DNA from 3 places in the Arthrobacter sp. CMU6 genome. Region 2 is predicted to be linked to each of the others. Evidence: predicted binding sites of a transcription regulator. Region 2 holds the regulator's gene; each other region holds the start of a gene.
What was found. The regulator HrcA, encoded in region 2, represses chaperone genes, less so after heat shock. The targets are predictions, from matches to a motif close to TTNGCACTCGNNNNNNNCGAGTGCNAA.

Region 1: a site for HrcA is predicted at 1,060-1,086, ahead of groES (co-chaperone GroES). Genes of this name have one in related genera too.
Region 3: a site for HrcA is predicted at 1,580-1,606, ahead of AC5RWD_RS04395 (FmdB family zinc ribbon protein). Genes of this name have one in related genera too.

Annotation. Positions count from the first base shown of each region.
Region 1 covers NZ_JBNHFL010000004.1:194,724-197,992, reverse strand. The annotation lists gene AC5RWD_RS04490 (THUMP-like domain-containing protein) at 1-568, opposite strand, end outside; gene AC5RWD_RS04485 (hypothetical protein) at 623-1,024, shown strand; gene groES (co-chaperone GroES) at 1,242-1,535, shown strand; gene groL (chaperonin GroEL) at 1,621-3,231, shown strand.
Region 2 covers NZ_JBNHFL010000012.1:33,957-37,225, reverse strand. The annotation lists gene AC5RWD_RS10315 (DUF4870 domain-containing protein) at 1-284, opposite strand, end outside; gene AC5RWD_RS10310 (DUF3097 domain-containing protein) at 408-1,259, opposite strand; gene hrcA (heat-inducible transcriptional repressor HrcA) at 1,472-2,485, shown strand; gene dnaJ (molecular chaperone DnaJ) at 2,544-3,269, shown strand, end outside.
Region 3 covers NZ_JBNHFL010000004.1:171,703-174,971, reverse strand. The annotation lists gene AC5RWD_RS04405 (hypothetical protein) at 1-137, shown strand, start outside; gene cpaB (Flp pilus assembly protein CpaB) at 241-987, opposite strand; gene AC5RWD_RS04395 (FmdB family zinc ribbon protein) at 1,196-1,483, opposite strand; gene AC5RWD_RS04390 (5-formyltetrahydrofolate cyclo-ligase) at 1,631-2,242, opposite strand; gene galU (UTP--glucose-1-phosphate uridylyltransferase GalU) at 2,331-3,236, shown strand; gene AC5RWD_RS04380 (GNAT family N-acetyltransferase) at 3,243-3,269, shown strand, end outside.

The sequences.
Region 1 (3,269 bases), on a different contig from region 2:
AGAACGCCTCGGGGTCCCAGATCCGCTTGGTGCCGGATGTGGTGGTGGTGCGCCGGGCGGGATCCAGCCAGACGCCCGCCCCGTCCGCCAGCTCCACCGACGTGGCATCCGAATGGACCACCGTGGCGTGCGGAAAGGGAATGAGGTTGATCGTGGCGCAGGCGGCCGTGGTCTCGTCGACCTCCACGGCGGTCACGGCGATGTCCAGCGACGCCAGGGCCATGGCATCCGCGCCGAGGCCGCAGCCCAGATCGGCAACGTGGCGGACGCCCGCCTGGGCAAAGCGCTGGGCGTGCCGGGCCGCGACGTTGAGCCGGGTGGCCTGCTCCAGGCCGGCCTGCGTGAACAGCATCTGCTGGGCAAACTCGCCAAACTTGGCCTCGGCCCTGGTCCGGAGCCGTGACTGCGTGAGCACGGCGGACACGAGTTCGGGGGAGTGGCCGGACTTGCGGAGGCTCGAGCTGAGGGCGAAGGAATCGTCCTCCCGGTAGGGTCCGAGCGAGGCCAGCAGCTCCCATCCTTCTTCTGTGAGGAGCGGGGCGATCTGGTCCTGCGGTGCTTCAGACATGGGATCAAGCCTAGTGGAGCGGCCGCCCAAGCTCTTCCCGATAGGGTGGTCTGAATGGAATCCAGCGAAACGCCCACCCCCGGTCAGCCCGAAAGCACCAACCCCGGCCCGGCGGAGCATAGCCGCCTGGTCCGGTATGCACGGTCCGCACTGATCGCCGGAGCCGTGGCTGCCGTCGTCTGCTTGGTCCTGCTGGTGATTATCTTCCTGCTGGACTCCTTCAATGCCACCGTCTACTCGGTGGGCGGCAAAAACATCAGCGACGCCACCGAAGAAGCCCGGCAGATCCGGGACCTGTACCTGGGCGCGCGTGTTGGCGGGATCGTGGTGCTCATCGTGTCGATCGTGACCGCGGCGGCGGCCGCCGTCGTGCTTGTCCGCGAACAGCGGAAGGCCGGAGACAAAGACGCCGACGGCGGCGAGGACCTGGGGTTCGACGACCTCGCCGGGCGCTGAACGACGGGTCTGCGCGGGTTACGGCAGATGAATTTCTGGCACTCACCTTGACCGAGTGCTAACCCCTTACATAGAGTCATCATTAGCACTCTCCCTAGGAGGGTGCTAACACACGAAGAGCTGCCAGCCTGGCTGCTGCCGGCACCGCGACGACGGTATGCCGCCACGGCGCAACAGTTTTACTGTCCATGAATTTTGACGAAAAGGAGAGGTCCGAGTGTCGGTCTCTATTAAGCCTCTTGAGGATCGTATTGTTGTCCGCCCGCTCGAAGCCGAGCAGACCACGGCTTCCGGCCTGGTCATCCCGGACTCCGCGCAGGAGAAGCCGCAAGAAGGCGAAGTTGTTGCAGTAGGCCCCGGCCGCTTCGAAGACGGCAACCGCGTACCGGTCGACGTAGCCGTTGGCGACGTCGTCATCTACTCCAAGTACGGCGGAACTGAAGTCAAGACCGGCGGCACCGAGTACCTCGTGCTCTCCGCCCGCGACGTTCTGGCGATCGTCGTTAAGTAACTCTCTGGATCCCCGTGCCGCCTTCCGCGTCTGATTTGTGTCTGACCGGTCGGCTGCACGGGGTTCTGTCTTGAAAGGACAAACCATGGCAAAGCAGCTTGCGTTTAATGACGCTGCCCGCCGGTCGCTTGAAGCCGGCATCGACAAGCTCGCCAACACGGTTAAGGTGACGCTTGGTCCCCGCGGCCGCAACGTCGTGCTGGACAAGAAGTGGGGCGCCCCCACCATCACCAACGACGGCGTCACCATCGCCCGGGAAATCGAGCTGGACGACCCGTACGAGAACCTTGGCGCCCAGCTGGCCAAGGAAGTCGCCACCAAGACGAACGACGTCGCCGGTGACGGCACCACCACGGCTACCGTGCTTGCCCAGGCACTGGTCAAGGAAGGCCTGCGCAACGTTGCCGCCGGCGCCGCTCCGGGCCAGATCAAGCGCGGCATCGAGGTCTCCGTCGAGGCCATCGCAGCACGCCTGCTGGAGAACGCCCGTCCCGTCGAGGGCACCCAGGTGGCCAACGTTGCCGCCATCTCCGCCCAGAGCGACGAGGTGGGCGAGCTGCTCGCCGAGGCATTCGGCAAGGTGGGCAAGGATGGTGTGATCACCATCGAGGAGTCCTCCACCACGCAGACCGAACTGGCCCTCACCGAAGGCATGCAGTTCGACAAGGGCTACCTGTCCCCGTACTTCATCACGGACACCGAGCGCCAGGAAGCCGTCCTCGAGGACGCCCTCATCCTGATCAACCAGGGCAAGATCTCCTCGGTGCAGGAATTCCTGCCGCTGCTGGAAAAGGCGCTGCAGAGCTCCAAGCCGCTGTTCATCATCGCCGAGGACGTCGACGGCGAGGCCCTGTCCACGCTGATCGTCAACCGCATCCGCGGCACCCTGAACGTGGTTGCCGTCAAGGCTCCGGGCTTCGGCGACCGCCGCAAGGCCATGCTGCAGGACATCGCCACGCTGACCGGCGCCCAGGTTGTGTCCCCCGAGCTGGGCCTGAGCCTGGACTCCGTGGGCCTCGAGGTGCTGGGTACCGCCCGCCGCATCACGGTGACCAAGGACAACACCACCATCGTTGACGGCGCTGGTTCCGCCGAGGACGTCGCTGCACGTGTTGCCCAGCTGCGTGCCGAGCTGACCCGGACCGACTCCGACTGGGACCGGGAAAAGCTGCAGGAACGCCTGGCCAAGCTGGCCGGCGGCATCGGCGTGATCAAGGTCGGCGCAGCCACCGAGGTTGAGCTGAAGGAAAAGAAGCACCGCATCGAAGATGCAGTGTCCTCCACCCGTGCCGCCCTCGAAGAAGGCATCGTGGCCGGCGGCGGTTCCGCCCTGATCCACGCACTGAAGGCACTGGACGAGGACCCCGCTGTCACGGCACTCGAAGGTGACGCGGCTGCTGCCGTCGGCATCGTCCGCCGTGCACTGGTCCAGCCGCTGCGCTGGATCGCCCAGAACGCCGGCCACGACGGCTACGTTGTGGCCGCCCGGGTTGCCGAGCAGGACAACAACCACGGCTTCAACGCCAAGTCCGGCGAGTACGAGGACCTGATCGCGGCGGGCGTCATCGACCCCGTCAAGGTCACCCGCGCCGCCCTGCGCAATGCAGCCTCCATCGCTGCATTGGTGCTCACCACCGAGACCCTCGTGGCCGACAAGCCCGCCGAGGAAAACGAGCACGCAGGCCACAGCCACTAGGCTGCAGCCCGCTCTCGCGGTTTCACAAGGAGGTCCGG
Region 2 (3,269 bases):
GGAAGAAGCACCAGGAGGTTGGCCACGAAGGCTGCAATCGTCGGCGGCAGGGTGAAGTTGAGGGCTTCTTTGGACTCCTGCGCGGTGAACGGGCCGCGGTCACGGAAGATCAAGTAAATCAGCAGTGCCGGAACACAGCCGAGGATGCCGCCGAAGTGCGCGAGGGTGGCCCACTGCCGGTCCTCGCTGGCGGTCAGCGGAAGCGCGTTGGCCGGAACCCCATGGTACTGGGGCAGGTCCTGGCCGGACTGTGTGTCCCTGCGGTCGCGAGCGTCTTCTGCCACGGTGTCTTCCTTTAGCTTGCGTTGGTGCGATGGTGGCGCCGGGCCCGCGGTGCGGTGGCGCCGTACCAAGGATACCGGCCCGTAGGGCAATCGCGGGCTCAACGCCCAATCGCGGGACCGGAGCTACGGAACTGTTAGGAAATCGATGACCTCTTCCACCCGGCCCAGGAGGGCCGGCTCCAGGTCAGCGTAGGTGCGCACGGCGCCGAGGAGTTTCTGCCAGCCGAGGCCGATGTCTTCCTTCGTCTCGTGCGGCCAGCCGAAGGCCGTCAGGATGCCGGTTTTCCAGTCAGTGCCGCGCGGCACCACAGGCCACTGCGGGATGCCCAGTACGGAGGGCCGGATCGCCTGCCAGACGTCGACGTAGGGGTGGCCCACGATCAGCACGTTCCCGGCGGCGCCGGGGGACGCCATCACGGCGTCGGCGATCCTGGACTCCTTGGAATCGGGGACCAGGTGGTCCACCAGAACGCCCAGCCGACGGCCGGGACCGGGGCGGAAGGAGGCGACGGCCGCCGCCAGGTCGTCGATGCCATGGAGGGGTTCGACGACGATGCCCTCCACCCGGAGATCGTCACCCCAGACTTTTTCCACGAGTTCGGCGTCATGCTTGCCTTCAACCCAGATCCGGCTGGCCTTGGCGACCTGCGCGCGCTGCCCTTCCACCCGCACCGAACCCGACGCCGTCCGTGCAGCGCCCTGCCCTGCGGGCTTCGCTTTGGGGGCCGGGGGCATCAGCCGGATCGGCTGCCCCTCCAGGAGGAATCCGAAGCCCAGTTTGAAGGACCGCGACTTTCCGCGGCGGTCTTCGAGCGCCACCAGGTGCATGCCGCCGGACTTCTCCACCCGGGTTACTGCACCCACCCAGCCGGACTGGACGTCCTCGAGCACCATGCCGCGCTCCACCGGCACCTCGGGAAGGCTGTTCTTCGCGGGCGCTGCCATTTCCTGCGGGCCCCAGGTCTGGTACTGCATTCGTTCACCGCTCTGCACTCGGAAGGAGCCGCTCCGGCCGCGGGGATGCCGCCGGGGGACAGGCGCCCGGAATTTCGCCCGGAGCGGTACCAATGCTAACAACGCGGCGACTCATATTAGACTTGTTAGCACTTAGGCATGTCGAGTGCTAACCACAGCGTCTGCGGGCAGGATTAATGCCCCGCGCGGTTACGGCCAAAAGGAGGTGGACTGTGAGCGAACCACGGAAGCTTGAGGTGCTGCGCGCCATCGTGGAGGACTATGTCCATTCCCGCGAACCCGTCGGCTCCAAGGCCCTGGTGGAGCGACACCACCTCGGCGTTTCCAGCGCCACCATCCGCAACGACATGGCGGCGCTGGAGGACGAGGGCCTCATCACCGCCCCGCACACCAGCGCGGGCAGGATTCCCACGGACAAGGGTTACCGCCTGTTCGTCGACCAGATCTCGGCGGTCAAGCCGCTCTCCCCGGCGGAGAAGCGCGCCATCCAGACCCTGCTCGAGGGGTCCGAGGATCTTGACGACGTCCTGGACCGGACGGCCCGGCTCCTGTCGCAGCTGACCAACCAGGTCGCCGTCGTGCAGTACCCGCACCTGAGCCGCGCCGTGGTGCGGCACATTGAATTCGTGCTGCTGGCGCCCCGGAAGGTGCTGATCGTGCTGATCGCCGACTCCGGCAAGGTTGACCAGCGCGTCGTCGACGCCGGGCAGGACCTGTCGGACGACACGGTCGCCGCACTGCGCACCCGGTTCCTGACCGGTGTGGCCGGAACACCGGTGGCCATGCTGCCCCAGCACCTGGCCGCCGTCGTGGCCGGCTGCACTCCCGCCGAACGCCCCGTCGCCATGGCCCTCGGCAAAGGGCTTGAGGGCCTCGCCCACAACAGCCGGGAAGACCGGATGGTCCTTGCCGGAACGGCCAACCTGGCGCGGTCCAATGTTGACTTCCCGCTCAGCATCGGACCCGTGCTGGAGGCCCTCGAGGAGCAGGTGGTGATGCTGCGGCTCCTGAGCGACATGGCGCAGGACCCTCGCGGCGTGGCCGTCAGCATCGGCCGGGAGAACCCCTACGACGGGCTGGCCGAGGCGTCGGTTGTGGCCACCGGCTACGGCCCCGACGCCACAGCCAAGGTGGGCATCCTCGGCCCCACCCGGATGGACTACCCCACCACCATGGCCGCCGTGCGCGCGGTGGCCCGCTACCTTTCGAGGATTCTGGGCCCGTGACAGCACGCCCCGGACATTCTTTGACCACAGGCAGTACAACCAGGAAGAGATACGAACTTTGAGCAGCCACTACGACGTTCTTGGAGTCTCCCCGGAAGCCACCGGCGAGGAGATCAAAAAGGCCTACCGCAAGCTGGCCCGCTCGCTTCACCCGGACGTCAACCCCGGGGACGACGCCGCCGAACGGTTCAAGGCCGTCACCCACGCTTACGAGGTGCTGTCCGATCCGCAGAAGCGCAGGGTCTACGACACCACGGGCAACGAGAACGGCACCGACAACGGCTTCGGCGGCGGCTACGCCGGCCAGGGCTTCGCGTTCCAGGACATCTTTGACACCTTCTTCGGCGCCGGCGGCACGTCCGGGCCCGCGTCGCGTGTCCGCCGCGGCCAGGACGCGCTTATCAGCGTCCGGATCGACCTCCGCGATGCTGTCTTCGGCGTCAACAAGAAGCTGGAAGTGGACACGGCCGTCACCTGCCCCACCTGTGAAGGCTCCTGCTGCCGCGAGGGAAGCCACCCGGAACGCTGCGACATCTGTGGCGGCAGCGGCCAGGTGCAGCGGGCGGTCCGTTCCATCCTCGGCCAGGTCATGACCGCCGCACCCTGCGGATCCTGCGAGGGCTTCGGCACGGTCATCAAGGACCCTTGCAACGAGTGCAGCGGCCAGGGCCGCATCCGCAGCCGCCGGTCCCTGACCATCAAGGTTCCGGCCGGCGTTGCCACCGGAACGCGGATCCAGCTCTCCGGTCAGGGTGAAGCCGGCCCCGCGGGCGGCCCGTCCGGC
Region 3 (3,269 bases), on a different contig from region 2:
CCAAGGCTGGCGGCCGGCCGACCGGCGTGGTCCCTAAGCGGGCAGCCGAGGACGATCCGCGCACCTGGGGCGACGCAGAATCTGGCAACGACCACGACGCCTGGCTGAAGGAGCAGAAGCCCCCGCACTGGGGCTGAACCATCGGCAAACACGCCGGATTCCCACAGACCAGAGGTTCGCACCGGTCTGAGGACTCGCACCTGAGGACTCGCACGGGTCTGGTGTTTTGCACGGGCCTGCTCACCCGGCACCGGATCCCACCAGGACAAAAAACAGCTTTCCCTGGGTTGACGCGCCCGCCAAGGCACTGGCCTGGGCAGGAGTGGCAGCAACGACCAGCAGCCCGTCAGAATCCCCGGCGGCAAGCCACTGGCCGCCCTGCCCTTCCCGGCCGGAGGTCCACAGGACGGGCACCGACTTGGCAAGGACCTTCGAGGCTGATGCCTGCTCGTAGCCGTTGCCGCTTGTCAGAACGACGTTCACCAGTTGCCCGGGGGACACCAGTTGGATGGACGACGGATCTGCCATCCGCAGCGGCACCGCCGCGGACCCGGGCGGCGCTCCCGTCAGCAGGCCCGGCCCCACCAACTGCGCGTTGGTGAGGAGCTGGCCCTTGCGGAGCGGCGCTGCCAGCTGCCTGCCGTCCACTCCGGAGCTGTCAGCGAAAGTCCCGTCAGGCACCAGGGCCGGCGGAACGCTGACGGAACTGACGTCGCTCCTGGCCAGACTCGCTCCGGCTGGAAGGTCACGGGCCGCGGCCAGAACGTTCACGGTCTGGGCAGGGGCAGGAGTGAGCTGGTGGACGGCGATTCCCGCGGCTGCGCAGAGCAGGAGTGCCACGGCAAGACGGCGGTTACGGTTCAGCCATCCCGCGAAGCGCCGTCCGGGCGGACGCGGGCGGGCGGCAGAACCGGGCAATGCGTGGGCGCGGCCGGGGCGAAGGGCCGGGCGGGATGCCCTTGCAGGGAATATTCCGGTAGCTGGCATGCCGCCACGCTACGGGCCACCCGTCGGCTCATGACAGGTGGCACTAGCCGTATGTGGAAAAGCGCTTCGAGGCGCATCTGAAGACTGACGTGCAAGCGCGCACCGGCAGGCGCGCCGGAGGGGTACCTAATGGAAGCGCGAGAGTCCGGCGGGGTAATCCCGGCCGGACTCTCTGAGCCTGAAGGCGGCAGGTGCCGCAGGAACTCGCCTAGCTCGCGGCTGCCGCCGCCGGGGCAGCGGAAGATGCAGACGAAGAGGAGGCAGCCGGGGCGGCCGGCGCTGACGCAGCGGGGGAGGGCGAGACGGTGCTGCCCTTGGAATCGCGCGAATCAGTCCGGTAGAAGCCCGAGCCCTTGAAGACCACGCCCACGCTGTTGAACTTCTTGCGGAGCGTGCCCTGGCATTCGGGGCAGGACGTCAGAGTGCTGTCGGTGAAAGACTGCACGATGTCGAAGGCATGGCTGCAATCCTTGCAGGCATAGGCATACGTGGGCACTGTAGATCCTCCTCTTGGACAAACGACAGGTCCCGTGCTGCCTGGCTTCATTTCCCGGATTCTCCTCAACGGATCACCGCGGCGGAAATGCCTCCATTAGCAGTCGCAGGGCCTGAGTGCCAATTCTATCACCCCGCTCGGGCGCGGTCACGCGAAGGCTACCAGCCCGGAGGGCATCAGCACTGCCTCGACTGGGCGGTCGAAGTCCTCAGCCGGGATTGACTGGGCCGGCAGGAGTTCGGAGTCGTAGATGATGGCGGCCTTCGGAAGGTGCAGGCCGCCGGCGTTGGCTGCAGCCAGGAACTTGTCGTAGTAGCCGCCGCCCTGTCCGATCCTGTTGCCGCTGCGGTCAACCGCCGTCGCCGGCATGAACATTCCGGCCGCTGTCCGCACCGTATCCAGGCCGTGTCGCTCACCCGCGGGTTCCTGGATGGGCGCGTACCTGCTGCGGATGAACTCGCTGTCGGGGGTCCAGAAAACCCAGCTGAGCTCCCGGTCCGGTTCGCAGACAGGGAGCAGGATGCTGTGGCCGGCCTCATGCAGCGCATGCAGCAGGGGAAGTGTTGGCGGTTCGAAGTCGACGCCGAGATAGGCAGTGAACGTGGCCGGCCTGCCCGCAGCGATGGCTTCGGCCCAGGGCAGCCCATGGGTGGCGATGCCGTCGCCGGCCATTGCAAGGTCCGTTGCTGTCATCGTGGCCCGGATCTGCCGGTGCCGCGAACGGATCCCGTCCTTCGACGGCATGGTCCCTGTTGGCATGGATGTCATCCTTTGTCGCAGCGGCAGGCGGCCGGGCCACTCCCGGAAGCATTTACCGTATGAATGTTCCCTCGGATAGATTAGACCAGTGACTTCCACTAATTGTTCAGTCCGCAAGGCCGTAATCCCCGCTGCTGGGCTCGGCACCAGGTTCCTGCCTGCCACCAAGGCCATGCCCAAGGAAATGCTGCCGGTGGTTGACAAGCCGGCCATCCAGTACGTCGTCGAGGAGGCCGTCAAGGTGGGCCTTAGCGACGTCCTGATGATCACGGGACGCAACAAGCGCGCGCTCGAGGACCACTTCGACCGCGTCCCGGCCCTGGAAGCGACGCTGGAGGCCAAGGGCGACACCGCAAAGCTGGAATCCATCCAGGCCGCGAGCAACCTCGGTGACATCCACTATGTGCGCCAGGGAGACCCCAAGGGCCTTGGCCACGCGGTGCTGCGTGCGCGCCAGCACGTGGGCTACGAGCCGTTCGCCGTTCTCCTCGGCGATGACCTGATCGATGCCCGCGATGAACTTCTGAGCACCATGATTGAGGTGCAGGCCAAGACCGGCGGATCCGTGGTGGCGCTCATCGAGGTGGAACCGTCCCAGATCAGCGCCTACGGCTGCGCGGATATCTCCGAGATTGATGGCGAGGGTTTCGTCCGCATCAACAAGCTGGTGGAGAAGCCGGACGTCGACGAGGCGCCCTCCAACCTGGCTGTCATCGGCCGGTACGTGCTCCACCCCGATGTGTTCGATGTGCTGGAAAAGACCGAACCCGGCCGCGGCGGCGAGATCCAGCTGACGGACGCCCTGCAGGAGCTGGCCAGCAGGGACGGCGAAGGCGGCGGTGTGTATGGCGTCGTCTTCCGTGGCCGCCGTTACGACACCGGGGACAAGCTCAGCTACCTCAAGGCCTGCGTGGAGCTGGCCATCGACAGCGAAGACCTCGGACCTGGCCTGCGTGCCTGGCTTCCGGAAATTGCCAGCCGTCTGTCCGAGTAGCCTTTCATGAGGGTCAGCCACATCTGGCCGGTC